Regions from separate parts of the Streptomyces sp. STAM6 genome, predicted to be linked through region 2. Evidence: riboswitches for the same ligand, from Rfam matches in the RefSeq annotation. Region 2 holds a riboswitch; the other holds the start of a gene.
What was found. Region 2 has a riboswitch for glycine ahead of gcvP (aminomethyl-transferring glycine dehydrogenase). Riboswitches for the same ligand answer to the same signal wherever they lie in the genome.
Positions count from the first base shown of each region.

Region 1: linked by a shared signal. The riboswitch ahead of gcvT (glycine cleavage system aminomethyltransferase GcvT) and the one ahead of gcvP (aminomethyl-transferring glycine dehydrogenase) in region 2 are both predicted to bind glycine.

Region 1 covers NZ_JBUEFZ010000003.1:370,072-377,663, reverse strand. Annotated here, with positions in the region: gene ACY34K_RS06435 (ABC transporter permease) at 1-926, opposite strand, end outside; gene ACY34K_RS06430 (enhanced serine sensitivity protein SseB C-terminal domain-containing protein) at 1,356-2,144, opposite strand; gene ACY34K_RS06425 (enhanced serine sensitivity protein SseB) at 2,237-2,977, opposite strand; gene ACY34K_RS06420 (AAA family ATPase) at 3,041-3,703, opposite strand; glycine riboswitch at 3,897-3,990, shown strand; gene gcvT (glycine cleavage system aminomethyltransferase GcvT) at 4,146-5,261, shown strand; gene gcvH (glycine cleavage system protein GcvH) at 5,335-5,712, shown strand; gene glyA (serine hydroxymethyltransferase) at 5,723-6,982, shown strand; gene ACY34K_RS06400 (L-serine ammonia-lyase) at 7,155-7,592, shown strand, end outside.
Region 2 covers NZ_JBUEFZ010000009.1:205,275-212,866, forward strand. Annotated here, with positions in the region: gene gcvP (aminomethyl-transferring glycine dehydrogenase) at 1-2,299, opposite strand, end outside; glycine riboswitch at 2,475-2,574, opposite strand; gene ACY34K_RS14485 (PRC-barrel domain-containing protein) at 2,686-3,081, shown strand; gene ACY34K_RS14490 (DNA polymerase IV) at 2,991-4,577, opposite strand; gene ACY34K_RS14495 (MerR family transcriptional regulator) at 4,632-5,252, opposite strand; gene ACY34K_RS14500 (bifunctional nuclease family protein) at 5,452-5,925, opposite strand; gene ftsR (transcriptional regulator FtsR) at 5,979-6,728, opposite strand; gene ACY34K_RS14510 (FHA domain-containing protein) at 6,746-7,592, opposite strand, start outside.

The sequences.
Region 1 (7,592 bases), on a different contig from region 2:
GCCAGGCCCGGGATCACCATGTAGGTGGGGTCCGAGTCGTAGTAGGCCACCGCGGAGGAGAGCATGTCTCCCCACGAGGCGGTGGGGGGTTTGACGCCCACGCCCAGGAAGCTGAGCGCCGCCTCCGTGAGGATGTTCGTGGGGATCATCATCGTGGTGTAGACGATGATCGGTGCGACGAGATTGGGCAGCAGTTCCTTCACCAGGATGTAGAACCGCCCGGCCCCGAGACTGCGGGCCGCCTCCACGTACTCCCGCTCGCGCAGCGAGAGCGTCTGGCCGCGGACCACGCGTCCGATGTACGGCCAGCCGAAGAAGCCGATCACGAGGATCATCACCATCACGCGGACGCCGGTCCCCTCCAGACCGAGCAGCTGGTTCGGCATGACCGAGACCAGCGCGATGATGAAGAGCAGCTGCGGGAAGGAGAGCAGCATGTCCATCACGCGGCTGATGGCCGCGTCCACCCAGCCGCCGAAGAAGCCGGCGAGGATGCCGAGGACGGTGCCGAGCACGACGGCGACCACCGCGGACAGGAAGCCGACCAGCAGGGAGATCTGGGCGCCGTAGACGATGCGGGCGAAGACGTCGCGACCGTTGACCGGTTCGACGCCCAGCCAGTGTTCCCCGCTCATACCGCCGAAGGAGCCGATGGGTGTGGAGAAGAGCGGGTCGATCAGGTCTTCGTGGTGTTCGTTGGGCGACTGGCCGACCAGTCCCGTGATCACGGGCGCCAGGGCGGCGACGATGATCAGGAAGAGCACCACCGCGCCGCCGGCCAGGGCCAGTTTGTCGCGTTTGAGGCGCTCCCAGGCGATGCGTCCCGGAGAGCGGCCCTGCACTTTCTTCCCCTCGGAGACGCCCGCCGCTTCCGCGGCAGCGCTCGGGGCCGCTTCCGCGGTGGGCTCGTGCAATGGTGCCGTCATCGTGGCAAGGACCCCTCTCAACCGGCGGTGGCCGGCCCGCACTTGCCGCTTGTAGCGGCGTGTTCAGTCCGTCGTACTCATTCGCACGCAGGGGCGAACCCGCCCCTTGGAGCGGGAGTCTTCAACGCTGCCGTGATCTGTCACCAGACCTGGCAAGGAAAGGATGCGTAAACGTGATGCTGTCTGGGAGGTTCCGTTATCCGAACGGCCGTGAACGCGTCTCGGACACGGTGCAGTTGGTTTCAAGAGGTACGGGCGCAGAAGTGCCGTACTTGTCTCACCAGGTGACATCAGACCGGACATGCGGGCCGTAACGCGTCGAGGGCGGCCAAAGGCCGCCCTCGACGCGTGTGTCGGTGGTTGTTCCGGTGTTGGTTTCCGGCCGTTGGTTCCGGGTGTCGCGTGACCGGTCCCGGTCCCGGAGTCCCGTCAGTGCGGTACGCCGTGCGCGGGCGGGTAGCCGTACCCACCGGCGGGGGCGGCGGCCGTGGCGTGTGCCTCGCGGTCGTAGAAGGGGCGGCTGTTGGCCCGCAGCCACATCGTGACCGGGTCGAAGTCGTCGGACATCGCGACCGTGGAGACGGGCAGCCCGTCGGGGACGGCGGCGATGGACTGCTGCATCATGGCGCGCACTGAGTCGACCGAGGACTGGCTGGTGTCGTACAGGTCCAGACCGATGGCGAGATAGGGCGTGCCGAGCGCCGGCTGGACCCAGGCGCGGCGCAGGGAGCGCACCGCGGGGGTGCGGTGGGCGTTCTGCGTGAGCAGGGCGTAGAACTGCGGGATCTGGATGGCCGGCTCGGACAGCCGCAGCGGTCCGGCGGGCATGCGGTCCAGGCCGGTGGCGATACGGCGCAGATCCGGCCACGGGATGCCGACACCGCCGCCCGGGGCGTGCGGATTGAGCCAGATGCCCCAGCGGTCCGGGTAGAGCGCGCGGGCGATGTCGAGGCCGCCGACGACCTCGTGCGCGCGGTTCCAGCCGGAGACGGCCAGTTCCTGGGCGGAGGTGACACACGGGGCGTACCCGAGGCCGTCGACCTCCATGTTCCCGTACTGGGCGTCGGGCGCGCCGGCCCGGCCGTGCCAGAGCAGCATCCAGATCTGGCCGTCGGCGAGGGCCTGCAGCAGTGCCTCGTAGGCGTCATAGCGCCCGGGCGTCACCTGCCGCAGCATGTGTTCGACCTGTCCGGCCGCCGCGGTGCCTGACGCGCTCACCCTGGGTCCCGCCCCTCTTCCGTCCACCGGACCAGCTTAAGTGGCCGTGCTGTCACTGGCTTGACGTCCGCTTGACGGCGGTCGCCGTTCGTTTATCCGTGCGTACGCCGGTAGAAGGGCCGGACCTTCTCCAGCATCCAGTCACCCACCGGGTCCTGCGCTATGTCGAGCAGCACCAGGTTGACCGGCCAGGGGACCCGCACCCGGCCCAGTGCGCGGCCGAGCGCGTCCATGGGCACGTTACGGTCGGCGCCCTCGAAGGACGAAAGCTGGACACCGATGAACAGCGCCGGCTGCCCGCCCTCGACGCTCGCGAGGGCGCGACGGGCGGTGAGGACGGTGCCGGCGGCCTCGAACTCGGCGCCCGCCGCCGCCAGGAAGTCGACCGGGTCCTCCTGCCAGTCCGGCTCGAACAGCCGGACGCGTCCGCCGGAGGCGGGCCCGTCCAGCGGGGTGCGGCCGGCCCGGCACAGCTCGGCGACGGCGGGCGGCGGCAGGGGCACACCGACGGCGCCGCCCGGGTTCACGGCGATGCCCAGCTGGGGCGGCAGGCCGCGGGCGAACTCCACGGCCGGGGCGACGGTGTACGCCATCCGGTCACCGACGCAGGCGCGGAACTGCTGCTCGGAGCTGAACACCGGGACGTACGGCAGGCCGTCGATCTCCAGCGTCGGCAGGTCCAGGTTCGGGCTGTCCGGGCCACCGCCGTTGGGCAGCGGCACCCAGACCCGACTGCGGCCCAGCACCTCGACGAGCCGGCCTCCGGCCGCGGGGTTGCCGAGCGAGGCGGCCAGCACCTCTTCGAGCTCATTGCCCGGCCATGCAGTGTCCACTGGTGTCCCTCGCCCTTTCCCGCCACGCAGCGCCCCGGATGCCTGTGGCAAAACCCTAAGGGTTCACGGGAAGCCGATGCGCGTCAGGGCGCCGGCCGCCGGCCGGTCGAGGAGCGTCGCGGAGGCGCAGCCGCGGGGCAGGGCGCCCTTCTCGGCGTCGCGCACCAGCCGGCCCACGGCCCTGCGGTGCCGGGCGAAGGCGTATCCGGACACTCCGCGGCCCCGCTCGCGCTGCCCCTCCCGGGCCGTCCCCGGGGTGACGTCCAGCAGCACCAGGTGCAGGGCGCTGCCCCGGCGGCGGGCCTCGCGGGCGAGCCAGCGGCGCACCCAGGCCTGGGTGCCGCAGTCGTGGACGACGACGCTCTTCCCGGAGCGCAGGGCGCGGCGCAGGCCCGCGTAGTGGGCGACCCGGACGAGGGGGCGGTAGACCGCGTACGGCAGGAAGCGGGGCATCTTGCGCTCCCAGCGCTCGCGGGCGTCCTGGGAGTCGATCCCCCGCCCGGGGGCCGCGCGGGCGATGAGTGTGGACTTGCCGCTGCCGGGCAGTCCGGAGACGACCACGAGGTCACCGGCGGCGAAGGAGAGCGCGCGGGGGCACCGTCCGGCCCGGTCGCGCAGGTCACGCAGGACGGGGGCGGCCGCGGCGGCGCGGCCGCGCGCGGGCAGCCCCGGCCGGGCGGGCACTCCCGCGGTCGTCGCGTACACACCGGTGCGCTGCAACGTCATGGCTTCTCCCCCATGCTCGGGCCCGGTCCGGAAGGCGGCCCCTCGGGTCGGCTAATCCGACCCTTGCCCATGAAGTGTAAAGAAAGGGTAATGAGGCACAAGCGATTTGCCGATGTGGAGCCGCGTGCAATGATGTGCGCGCCACGTGCAGCACAGTCGTACGACGTGCGTACACAACCTCATACCGGCCGCTTGAATCCGCGCGGGAGAGTTCCGGGGTCAGCCCCGGGCGCCGAAGGAGCAAGTTCCTCCCTTGAATCTCTCAGGCCCCGTACCGCGTGGATGAGGCAGATCTGAAAAGTGAGCCGCCCCGGTGGCTCCACCCAAGGTGCAAGCCGAGGCCCGTCCAGGGGACGACGCCGCGGCGAACCTCTCAGGTTCCGATGACAGATGGGGAGGATTGTCCTCGCCAGCCATGTCCTGGGACCCGGGAGCCACATCCATGAGCACTGCCCCCCGTCTGACCGCCCTCGATGCCGTGCATCGTGCGCTGGGCGCGACCATGACCGACTTCGCGGGCTGGGACATGCCGCTTCGGTACGGGAGCGAGCGCGACGAGCACAATGCCGTTCGCACGAAGGCCGGACTTTTTGACCTCTCCCACATGGGTGAGATCACCGTCACCGGTCCGCAGGCATCGAAGCTGCTCGATTTCGCGCTCGTCGGAAACATCGGTTCGGTCGGTGTCGGCCGCGCCCGCTACACGATGATCTGCCGCGCCGACGGCGGCATCCTGGACGACCTGATCGTGTACCGGCTCCAGGAGCAGGAGTACATGGTCGTCGCCAACGCCTCGAACGCCCAGATCGTGCTGGACGCGCTCACCGAGCGCGCCGCCGGGTTCGACGCCGTCGTGCGTGACGACCGCGACGCGTACGCGCTGATCGCCGTGCAGGGCCCCGAGTCCCCCGGCATCATGAAGTCGCTGACCGACGCGGACCTGGACGGGCTGAAGTACTACGCGGGCCTGCCCGGCACCGTGGCCGGTGTCCCGGCCCTGATCGCCCGCACCGGTTACACCGGCGAGGACGGCTTCGAGCTGTTCGTGGAGCCGCGGCATGCCGAGAAGCTGTGGCAGGCGCTGACCGAGGCCGGCGCCCCCGCGGGGCTCATCCCCTGCGGCCTGTCCTGCCGCGACACGCTGCGCCTGGAGGCGGGCATGCCGCTGTACGGGCACGAGCTGACCACCTCCCTGACCCCCTTCGACGCGGGCCTCGGCCGGGTGGTGAAGTTCGAGAAGGAGGGCGACTTCGTCGGCCGCGAGGCGCTGGCCGCCGCCGCGGAGCGGGCCGAGTCCGCCCCGCCGCGCAAGCTGGTCGGCCTGATCGCCGAGGGCCGCCGGGTGCCGCGCGCCGGCATGCCGGTGGTCGCCGGCGGCGAGGTGATCGGCGAGGTCACCTCCGGTGCCCCGTCCCCGACGCTCGGCAAGCCGGTCGCCATGGCCTATGTGGACGCGGCGCACGCCGCGCCCGGCACCTCCGGCGTGGGCGTCGACATCCGCGGTACCCATGAGCCGTACGAGGTCGTGGCGCTCCCCTTCTACAAGCGCCAGAAGTGACAGCGTCCTACGTGACCCCCCGCACCACCGCCCCGTTCACCAGCACTCCCCCGCGTACAGGAGAATTCAGGTCATGAGCAACCCTCAGCAGCTGCGCTACAGCAAGGAGCACGAGTGGCTGTCGACCGCCGAGGACGGCGTGTCGACGGTCGGCATCACGGAGCACGCGGCCAACGCCCTCGGCGACGTCGTGTACGTCCAGCTCCCGGCGGTGGGCGACACCGTGACCGCGGGCGAGACCTGCGGTGAGCTGGAGTCGACCAAGTCCGTCAGCGACCTGTACTCCCCGGTCACCGGCGAGGTCGTCGATGCGAACCAGGACGTCGTGGACGACCCGTCGCTGGTGAACTCCGCCCCCTTCGAGGGCGGCTGGCTGTTCAAGGTCCGTGTCGCGGAGGAGCCGAAGGACCTGCTCTCCGCCGACGAGTACACCGAGTTCTCCGGCTCTTAAGGACTTCCCGATGTCGCTTCTGAACACCTCCCTCCACGAGCTGGACCCGGACGTCGCCGCCGCTGTCGACGCCGAGCTCCACCGTCAGCAGTCCACCCTCGAAATGATCGCCTCGGAGAACTTCGCTCCGGTCGCGGTCATGGAGGCCCAGGGCTCGGTCCTCACCAACAAGTACGCCGAGGGCTACCCCGGCCGCCGCTACTACGGCGGCTGTGAGCACGTCGACGTGGTCGAGCAGATCGCGATCGACCGCATCAAGGAGCTCTTCGGGGCCGAGCACGCCAACGTCCAGCCGCACTCCGGTGCGCAGGCCAACGCCGCCGCGATGTTCGCGCTGCTGAAGCCGGGCGACACGATCATGGGTCTGAACCTCGCCCACGGCGGTCACCTGACCCACGGCATGAAGATCAACTTCTCCGGCAAGCTCTACAACGTCGTCGCGTACCACGTCGACGACGCGACGGGCCAGGTCGACATGGCCGAGGTCGAGCGCCTCGCCAAGGAGTCCAAGCCGAAGCTGATCGTGGCCGGCTGGTCCGCCTACCCCCGTCAGCTGGACTTCGCCGCCTTCCGCCGCATCGCGGACGAGGTCGGCGCCTACCTGATGGTCGACATGGCCCACTTCGCGGGCCTGGTCGCGGCGGGTCTGCACCCGAACCCGGTCCCGTACGCCCACGTCGTGACCACCACCACGCACAAGACCCTGGGCGGTCCGCGCGGTGGCGTGATCCTCTCGACGGCCGAGCTCGCCAAGAAGATCAACTCCGCGGTCTTCCCCGGTCAGCAGGGCGGTCCGCTGGAGCACGTGATCGCCGCCAAGGCGGTCTCCTTCAAGGTCGCGGCCTCCGAGGAGTTCAAGGAGCGCCAGCAGCGCACCCTGGACGGCGCCCGCATCCTGGCCGAGCGCCTGGTCAAGGACGACGTCAAGGAGCACGGCGTCTCGGTCCTGTCCGGCGGCACGGACGTGCACCTGGTCCTGGTCGACCTGCGCAACAGCGAGCTGGACGGCCAGCAGGCCGAGGACCGGCTCCACGAGGTCGGCATCACGGTCAACCGCAACGCGATCCCGAACGACCCGCGGCCCCCGATGGTCACCTCGGGCCTGCGCATCGGTACGCCGGCCCTGGCCACGCGCGGTTTCCAGGCGGAGGACTTCCGCGAGGTCGCCGACATCATCGCCGAGGCGCTGAAGCCGTCGTACGACGCCGAGGCGCTCCGGGGCCGGGTCTCGGCCCTCGCCGCGAAGCACCCGCTTTACCCTGGTCTGTAACCTGTTCGTCGTACTGCGGACACCTTCGCCCGTTACGTACGTTACAGACCGAACCGCGGGGCACCGCGCACACTGACCAGTGAGTGCGGTGCCCCGTCTCTTGCCCCACCCCCGCGTTGCCCCCTGCACCACCCCGGCAGACAGCGACGTCTACCAACCAAGGAGTCCCCCCGTGGCCATCTCGGTCTTCGACCTGTTCTCGATCGGCATCGGCCCGTCCAGCTCCCACACGGTCGGCCCCATGCGGGCGGCCCGGATGTTCGCGCGCCGCCTGAAGAACGAGGGGCTGCTGGCGCCGACCACGTCCATACGGGCCGAGCTGTACGGCTCGCTGGGCGCGACCGGCCACGGCCACGGCACCCCCAAGGCCGTCCTGCTGGGCCTGGAGGGCGACTCGCCCCGCACGGTCGACGTCGAGACCGCCGACGACAAGGTCGAGCGGATCAGGACCGAGGGCCGCATCAGTCTGCTCGGCGTCCACGAGATCGGCTTCGACTTCGACAAGGACCTGGTCCTGCACCGCCGCAAGGCGCTGCCGTACCACGCCAACGGCATGACCCTGTGGGCGTACGACGCCGAGGGCGCCACCCTGCTGGAGAAGACCTACTAC
Region 2 (7,592 bases):
AGATGGGCAGGATGCCGGCGGAGCCCCACGGCGCGGCCGAAATGGGGCCGACGCCCGTCTCCGGGCCGGCGCTCGGCTGCAGCGGGTGGTTCGGCAGGTACGGCGCGAGGTGCTCGCGCACAGCGACCGGACCGACGCCGGGGCCGCCGCCGCCGTGCGGGATGCAGAACGTCTTGTGCAGGTTCAGGTGCGAGACGTCGCCGCCGAACTTGCCCGGCTCGGCGAGGCCCACCAGCGCGTTGAGGTTGGCGCCGTCCACGTACACCTGGCCGCCGGCGTCGTGCACCTGGGCGCAGATGTCCGCGACGTGCTCCTCGAAGACGCCGTGCGTCGACGGGTAGGTGATCATCAGCACCGACAGCTCGTCGCGGTACTGCTCGATCTTCGCGCGCAGGTCCTCGACGTCGATCTCGCCGTCGTCGGCGGTCTTGACGACGACGACCTTCATGCCGGCCATCACGGCGCTGGCGGCGTTGGTGCCGTGCGCGGACGACGGGATGAGGCATACGGTGCGCTGCGAGTCGCCGTTGGCGCGGTGGTAGGCGCGGACCGCCAGCAGGCCCGCGAGCTCACCCTGGGAGCCGGCGTTGGGCTGGATCGACACCTTGTCGTAGCCGGTGACCTCGGCGAGGCGCTCCTCCAGCTCACGGATCAGGGTCAGATAGCCCTGCGCCTGGTCGACCGGCGCGAAGGGGTGGATCTGTCCGAACTCCGGCCAGGTGACCGGCTCCATCTCGGTGGTCGCGTTCAGCTTCATCGTGCAGGAGCCGAGCGGGATCATGCCGCGGTCCAGCGCGTAGTCGCGGTCGGCGAGCCGGCGCAGGTAGCGCAGCATCGCGGTCTCGGACCGGTGCGCGTGGAAGACGGGGTGCGTGAGGTACACGTCGCTGCGCAGGAGCGCCGCGGGCAGCACGTCCTCGGTGGCGGCGTCCAGGGCGTCGATGTCGCCACGGACCCCGAAGGCGTCCCACACGGCGGCGAGCTGGGCGCGGCCGGTGGTCTCGTCGCAGGCGGCGGAGACGTGGTCGGCGTCCACCAGGCGGAGGTTGACGCCGCCCTCGCGGGCGGCGGCCACGACCTCGGCGGCCTTGCCCGGCACGCGGACGGTGACGGTGTCGAAGAACGTCCCGGTGACGACCTCGACGCCGCCGGCGCGCAGGCCCTCGGCGAGGATCGTGGCGTACCGGTGCGTGCGCTGCGCGATGCCCTTCAGGCCCTCGGGGCCGTGGTACACGGCGTACATCCCGGCCATGACGGCGAGCAGCACCTGAGCGGTACAGATGTTGCTGGTGGCCTTCTCACGGCGGATGTGCTGCTCGCGGGTCTGCAGGGCGAGGCGGTAGGCCTTGTTGCCGTCGGCGTCGACGGAGACGCCGACGAGACGGCCGGGCAGGCTGCGGGCGAACTTCTCACGCACGGCCATGTAGCCGGCGTGCGGACCGCCGAAGCCCATCGGGACACCGAAGCGCTGGGTGGTGCCGACGGCGATGTCGGCGCCGAGCTCGCCGGGCGAGACGAGCAGGGTCAGGGCCAGCAGGTCGGCGGCGACGGTGACGACGGCACCGAGCTCGTGGGCGCGGTCGATGACCGGCTTGATGTCCCGTACGGCACCGGAGGCGCCCGGGTACTGGATCAGCACGCCGAAGACACCGCGCTCGGCGACCTCGGCCGGGATGCCCTCGCTGAGGTCGGCGACGACGACCTCGACCCCGGTCGGCTCGGCGCGGGTCTCGATCACGGCGATGGTCTGCGGCAGGGCGTCGGCGTCGACCAGGAAGACACCGCCCTTGACCTTGCCGACCCGGCGGGCGAGCGACATCGCCTCGGCGGCCGCGGTGCCCTCGTCGAGCAGGGAGGCTCCGGAGGTGGGCAGCCCCGTGAGATCGGCGACCACGGTCTGGAAGTTCAGCAGCGCCTCCAGGCGCCCCTGGGAGATCTCCGGCTGGTACGGCGTGTACGCGGTGTACCAGGCCGGGTTCTCCATGACGTTGCGCAGGATGACCGGAGGCGTGAAGGTGCCGTAGTAGCCGAGGCCGATCATCGGCGCCACGACCTGGTTGCGGTCGGCGAGCGACCGGAGCTCGGCGAGCACCTCGGCCTCGGTGCGGGCGTCCGGCAGCCCGAGCGCCTCGGCGCTCTTGATGACGTCCGGGACCGCGGCGTCGGTGAGCTCGTCGAGCGATCCGTAGCCGACCTGGGCGAGCATCTTGGCACGGGCTTCGGCGTCGGGTCCGATGTGGCGCTGCTCGAAGGGGGTGCCTCGCTCCAGCTGGGAGAGCGGGGTGCGGTTGGCGGTCATGCGGAGGCCTCCTGGTCGTCACGACCTACGAGGGGCACCACGGCGCGGGTGCCCGGACGGCCTCCCCCTCTGTCATCTCAACCTGAGAGCTTCACCGGGCGCGATGCGGCGACCCGGCTTTCACCGTCGGTGAGAGCGGATGCCGTCCGACGCCCGCTCTGCTTTCCAGAGTGACCTCGTCCGTGCGGTACGGGGTGCCTGAGAGATTCCGGGGAGGATTTGCTCCTTCGGCGCCTCCGAAAGGTTTCTCCGGAGGACTCTCCCGCACGGGGTCAGCAGCCGCTAGCCAGCCTACCAGCGAGGTCGGTGCCTGTTCCCTCGAGTGGCCGACGTCACCGTTGTGCACTTTCGTAGTGTTCAGAGAACGGTTGCGAGCGTTGCGAGCAATTGGAGGGACCGTGCAGACCGACATCGATCCGCGCAGCCTGATCGGGCGCAAGACCTTCGACCGCAACGGCCACAAGATCGGGACCGTCGACGAGGTGTATCTGGACGACGCGACGGGCGTACCGGAGTGGGCGGCCGTGCGCACGGGGCTGTTCAGCCGCGACGCTTTCGTCCCCCTGGAGCCGAGCGAAGTCGCCGACGACGGGCTGCACGTGCCGTTCGACCGCGCGCTGATCAAGGACGCGCCCGACTTCGGCGTGGGGCGCCACCTCTCGCCCGAGCAGGAGCTGCAGCTCTACCACCACTACGGCATCGACCTGCCCTCCCGTCCGGAGGACTCGGCGCCGCCGTCCTCCGACCGCGATTTCGGCAAGCTGGCCGGCCAGGACGACTGACCCGTCGGGCCACCGGGCACCAGCGGCAGAGGATCCGACAGCTCCAGGTCCGGGTCGTCGGTCCAGAACGTCCGCACCCGGCCCGGTGCCGACCCGGGCTCCTCGAACCGCACGGTCACCCGCCCCACGCCGCTGCCCTGAACCCACCCCGCCCCGTACACGGTGTGCCACACGTCGTGCCCGGCCGGCCACCGCCGCTCCGAACCCAGGCTCGCCTCCCGTACGTCCGCGCCTGCCGCCCCGCCGGGCGCGGAGGCCCCTGCGGCCCCCTCAGCCACAGCTCCCGGCGTGCCCGGAGCGGCCGTCACCGGGCCGCCCCGGTCGCCTCCGCCCGGCATCTCCGGCACCTCCGCCGCGTCCGGTGCGCCGGCGGACCGGGAAGCACTCGCGGCTTCCGCGGCCGTGGCGGCCTCCGCGGCTCCGGCGGCCGCCTGGGCGAACAAGTCCTCCTGGGTGTAGTCCGCGAGGCCCGTGACACCGACGCCCAGCAGCCGCACCCCGCCGGTGGTGTCCACCGCCTCCAGCAGGCGCCCGGCCGCCTCCCTCACCACCGCGGGGTCGTCGGTCGGGCCGCGCAGCGTCTCGGACCTCGTCAGTGTCGAGAAGTCGTACCGCCGGACCTTCAGCACCACCGTCCGGCCCGACCGCCCGGCGGCGCGCAGCCGCCCCACGCACCGGTCGGCGAGCCGCTCCACCTCCAGCCGCACCCGCGTCCGGTCGTGCAGGTCGACATCGAAGGTGTCCTCGACGGACACCGACTTCGCGTCCCGCTCGGCGACCACGGGCCGGTCGTCGTACCCCATCGCCATCAGGTACAGCGATCCTCCGTGCGACTTCCCCAGCAGCCGGACCAGCTCGTCCTCGCCCGCCGCCACGAGGTCCGCGACCGTCGTCATGCCGGCCCTCCGCAGATGCTCACCGGTCGCCGGCCCCACGCCCGGCAGGATGCGCACGGGCATCGGCGCGAGCAGCTCCCGCTCGGTGCCCGGCTCGATCAGCAGGAGACCGTCCGGCTTGGCCTGCTCGGACGCGATCTTCGCCAGCATCTTCGAGCCGGCGAGGCCGACGGAGCCGGTCAGCCCGGTGGCCCCGAGAATGTCCCTGCGCAGCCGCTCACCGGCATCCCGTGCCGTGGCCGAGTCATGGGCCGCGCCCCCCGCTTCCAGGTCCACGAAGGCCTCGTCCAGGCTCAGCGGCTCGACCAGCGGGGACAGCCGCCCCAGCAACTCCATGACCTGCTCGCTGACCGCCCGGTAGAGCGAGAACCGCGGCACGAGATACGCGGCGTTCGGCGCCAGCCGGCGCGCCTGCGCCATCGGCATCGCCGAGTGCACCCCGAAGCGTCTCGCCTCGTACGACGCGGTGGCGACGACCCCGCGGGGCCCCAGTCCGCCCACCACCACCGGTTTCCCGCGCAGACTGGGCTTCGCCGCCTGCTCGGCGGCGGCGAAGAAGGCATCCATGTCCAGATGCAGGATCGTCGGCGCGGCTCTCACATCACCGATGCTGCCTCACGCCACTGACAATCGGCCCGCCCCGGGGGACCGGCCTCAGACGGCCCTGTCGCGCCTGCGCCGCGCCAGCTCGTCCGACGGATTGTGGCCGACCAGCGTCTCGCCGGTGTCGACGCGCTCCCCGTGCAGCTGCGACAGCGCGGCCTCCACATCGCGCCACACCACCCCGACGGCGATCCCGAACACGCCCTGACCGCCCTGGAGCAGATCGACGACCTCGTGGGGCGACGAACACTCGTAGACGGTGGCCCCGTCGCTCATCAGCGTCATGCGCTCCAGGTCGCGGAAGCCACGCGCCCGCAGATGCTGGACGGCGGCCCGGATGTTCTGCAGCGCGACCCCGGTGTCCAGGAACCGCTTGACGATCTTCAGGACGACGACGTCGCGAAAGCTGTACAGCCGCTGCGTCCCCGAGCCGTAAGCGGGCCGCACGCTCGGCTCGACCAGCCCGGTGCGCGCCCAGTAGTCGAGCTGCCGATAGGTGATTCCCGCCGCCGCGCACGCGGTTGGCCCCCGGTATCCGATGGTGTCGGCGGCCGGGTCATCCGTGCCTTCGTGAGCCGGGCCGGCCACGGTTCCGTGAAGCGGAAACGGCCCGCTCTGCCCCAGACTCCGTCCGGGGGTACCCCCAGTCGCACCGTCGCCGCTGTTCATCACGCCGACCCTCCGTCCTTGACCTGCCATCCCGACGGTAGGCAGTCACTCGGGGTGCGTCAACGATCGCCACACTCGGCACGCCGAGTGATAATCACCCTGAGAGTGGTTTCCCGTATCCCAATGCCGGGAAAGGCTACTCGAATGCGCTGACAGCACCCCATGGCGGCAAGGTTCCCACGGGCCGGCGAAGCCGGCGGTCTCACTGACTGTTGGTGCCGAAGTCCTCGGGCGAGATCTGGTCGAGGAACTCGCGGAACTTCTCCACCTCGTCCTCCTGCTCGTCGGGAATGGCGATTCCGGCGTCGTCGAGCACCCCGTCACTGCCGAAGATCGGGGTGCCGGTACGCAAGGCCAGCGCTATGGCGTCGGAAGGCCTGGCGCTCACCTCGACACCGCTGGCGAAGACCAGCTCCGCGTAGAAGACCCCTTCGCGCAGGTCCGTGATCCGGACCTCGGTCAGCTCCTGGCCGACGGCCTCGAGCACGTCCTTGAAGAGATCGTGGGTGAGCGGCCGGGCGGGCGCCATGCCCTGCTGAGCGAAGGCGATGGCGGTCGCCTCCCCCGGACCGATCCAGATGGGGAGGTACCGATCGCCTCCCACTTCACGCAGGAGCACGATCGGCTGGTTGGAGGGCATTTCCACCCGGACACCGACAACATCGAGCTCGTTCACATTGCAACCCTAGGACGTGCCGGACCTGTTTGGATAGTCGGGCTCTCTCAAGATCAGTACAAGCGGATACCGAGGGCCGTCTGCACCAGCGCCGCGTGCAGCCGCACGGACAGTTCCGCGAGTTCCTTCGCGGTCGCCTCGGCATGGGCCCTGGTCTGCGGATTACGGTGCCGGCGCAGTGGCGCGACCACCTGTTCGACCAGCCCGGCCTCCCGGTCGGCGGCGGCTTTCACGGCCCTCAGATGGCGCGGTTCCAGCCCGAATCTGCCCAGATCCGCGACCAGCTTGGCGACGGTCACGGCCTCGGCGTCGTACCCACCGTCCGCCGCGGGCGCGATCAGCCCGTAGGACTCCCACTCGGCGAGTTCGTCCTCGCCGACCTCCGCGGCCGCCAGCAGTTCCGCCCGGCCCACCCGGGCCGCCGTGGGGCGGTCCTGCTCGGCGTCCCACGGAGTGCCGTCCAGCAGCTCGCGCTGCGCCCCGCCGCCCGGTGCGGGCAGCCGCACCTGCTCACCGCGCGCGAGCGCGTCCAGATGCTCGCGGATGACCTTCAGCGGCAGATAGTGGTCTCGCTGCATCCGCAGGATCTGCGCCAGGCGCTCCACGTCCTGGGGACTGAACTTCCGGTACCCGGAGGCCGTCCTCTGCGGCTCCACGAGCCCCTCGGCCTCCAGGAACCGGATCTTGGAGATCGTGACTTCGGGGAACTCCTCACGGAGCTGGCTGAGCACCGTCCCGATGCTCACCAACTGGACGGCCCCGCCGGCGGTGCCGTGTCCGACACCGCCCGTCGTGGTTCGCATGGGCCTTCCCCGCCGGGTCACACGCCTCGCTGGCTCGCGTAGAAGACCAGCCGGTACTTGCCGATCTGGACCTCGTCGCCGTTGGCCAGGACCACCGAGTCGATCGGCTCCCGGTTGACGTACGTGCCGTTGAGGCTGCCGACGTCCGAGACGGTGAAGCTGCCGTCCGGCGACCTGCGGAACTCCACGTGGCGCCGCGACACGGTCACGTCGTCCAGGAAGATGTCGCTCTGCGGGTGACGACCGGCCGTCGTGAGATCACTGTCGAGCAGGAAGCGGCTGCCCGAGTTCGGACCGCGGCGCACCACCAGGAGCGCCGAGCCGAGCGGCAGCGCGTCGACGGCCGCCTGTGCCTCGGGCGACAGCGACGGCAGCTGGGTCTGGCCGGTGGCCTCCGAGTCGTACGCCTCCAGCCCCGAGATCGAGATCGTCGACGTCGTCTCGGACGCCCGCTCCGCGGGAACGCCCGCACGCAGCGGGGCGCCGCAGTTGGAGCAGAACCGACTGGCCTCGGCGTTACGGTGCCCGCACCTCGTACAAACCGGCATGGACGAATCCTCCTGCCGCGGCTGGCCCGCGTGGGCGCTGGTCGCATACGGGTCCGGAGCAAACTCTCCACCCGTACTCGAGGTTGATGGTTCTCCGAAACCTATGCGGCCGGGACCGGCAGGGTCAACAGACGCGCCCTGACCCCCCGGAATGTCACCACCGGCGACTTCGTCGCGGAAGAGCGGGCGCTCGCCGCCCTGCTCCTCACCCTGGCCATGGCGCGGCGCGCGATGCCTGGCATTGCTGCCGTCCTCGCGTGCGCTCTTGCCGAACAACTTCGCAAACAACTTCACGGGCGATTCCCCTTGAACGAAA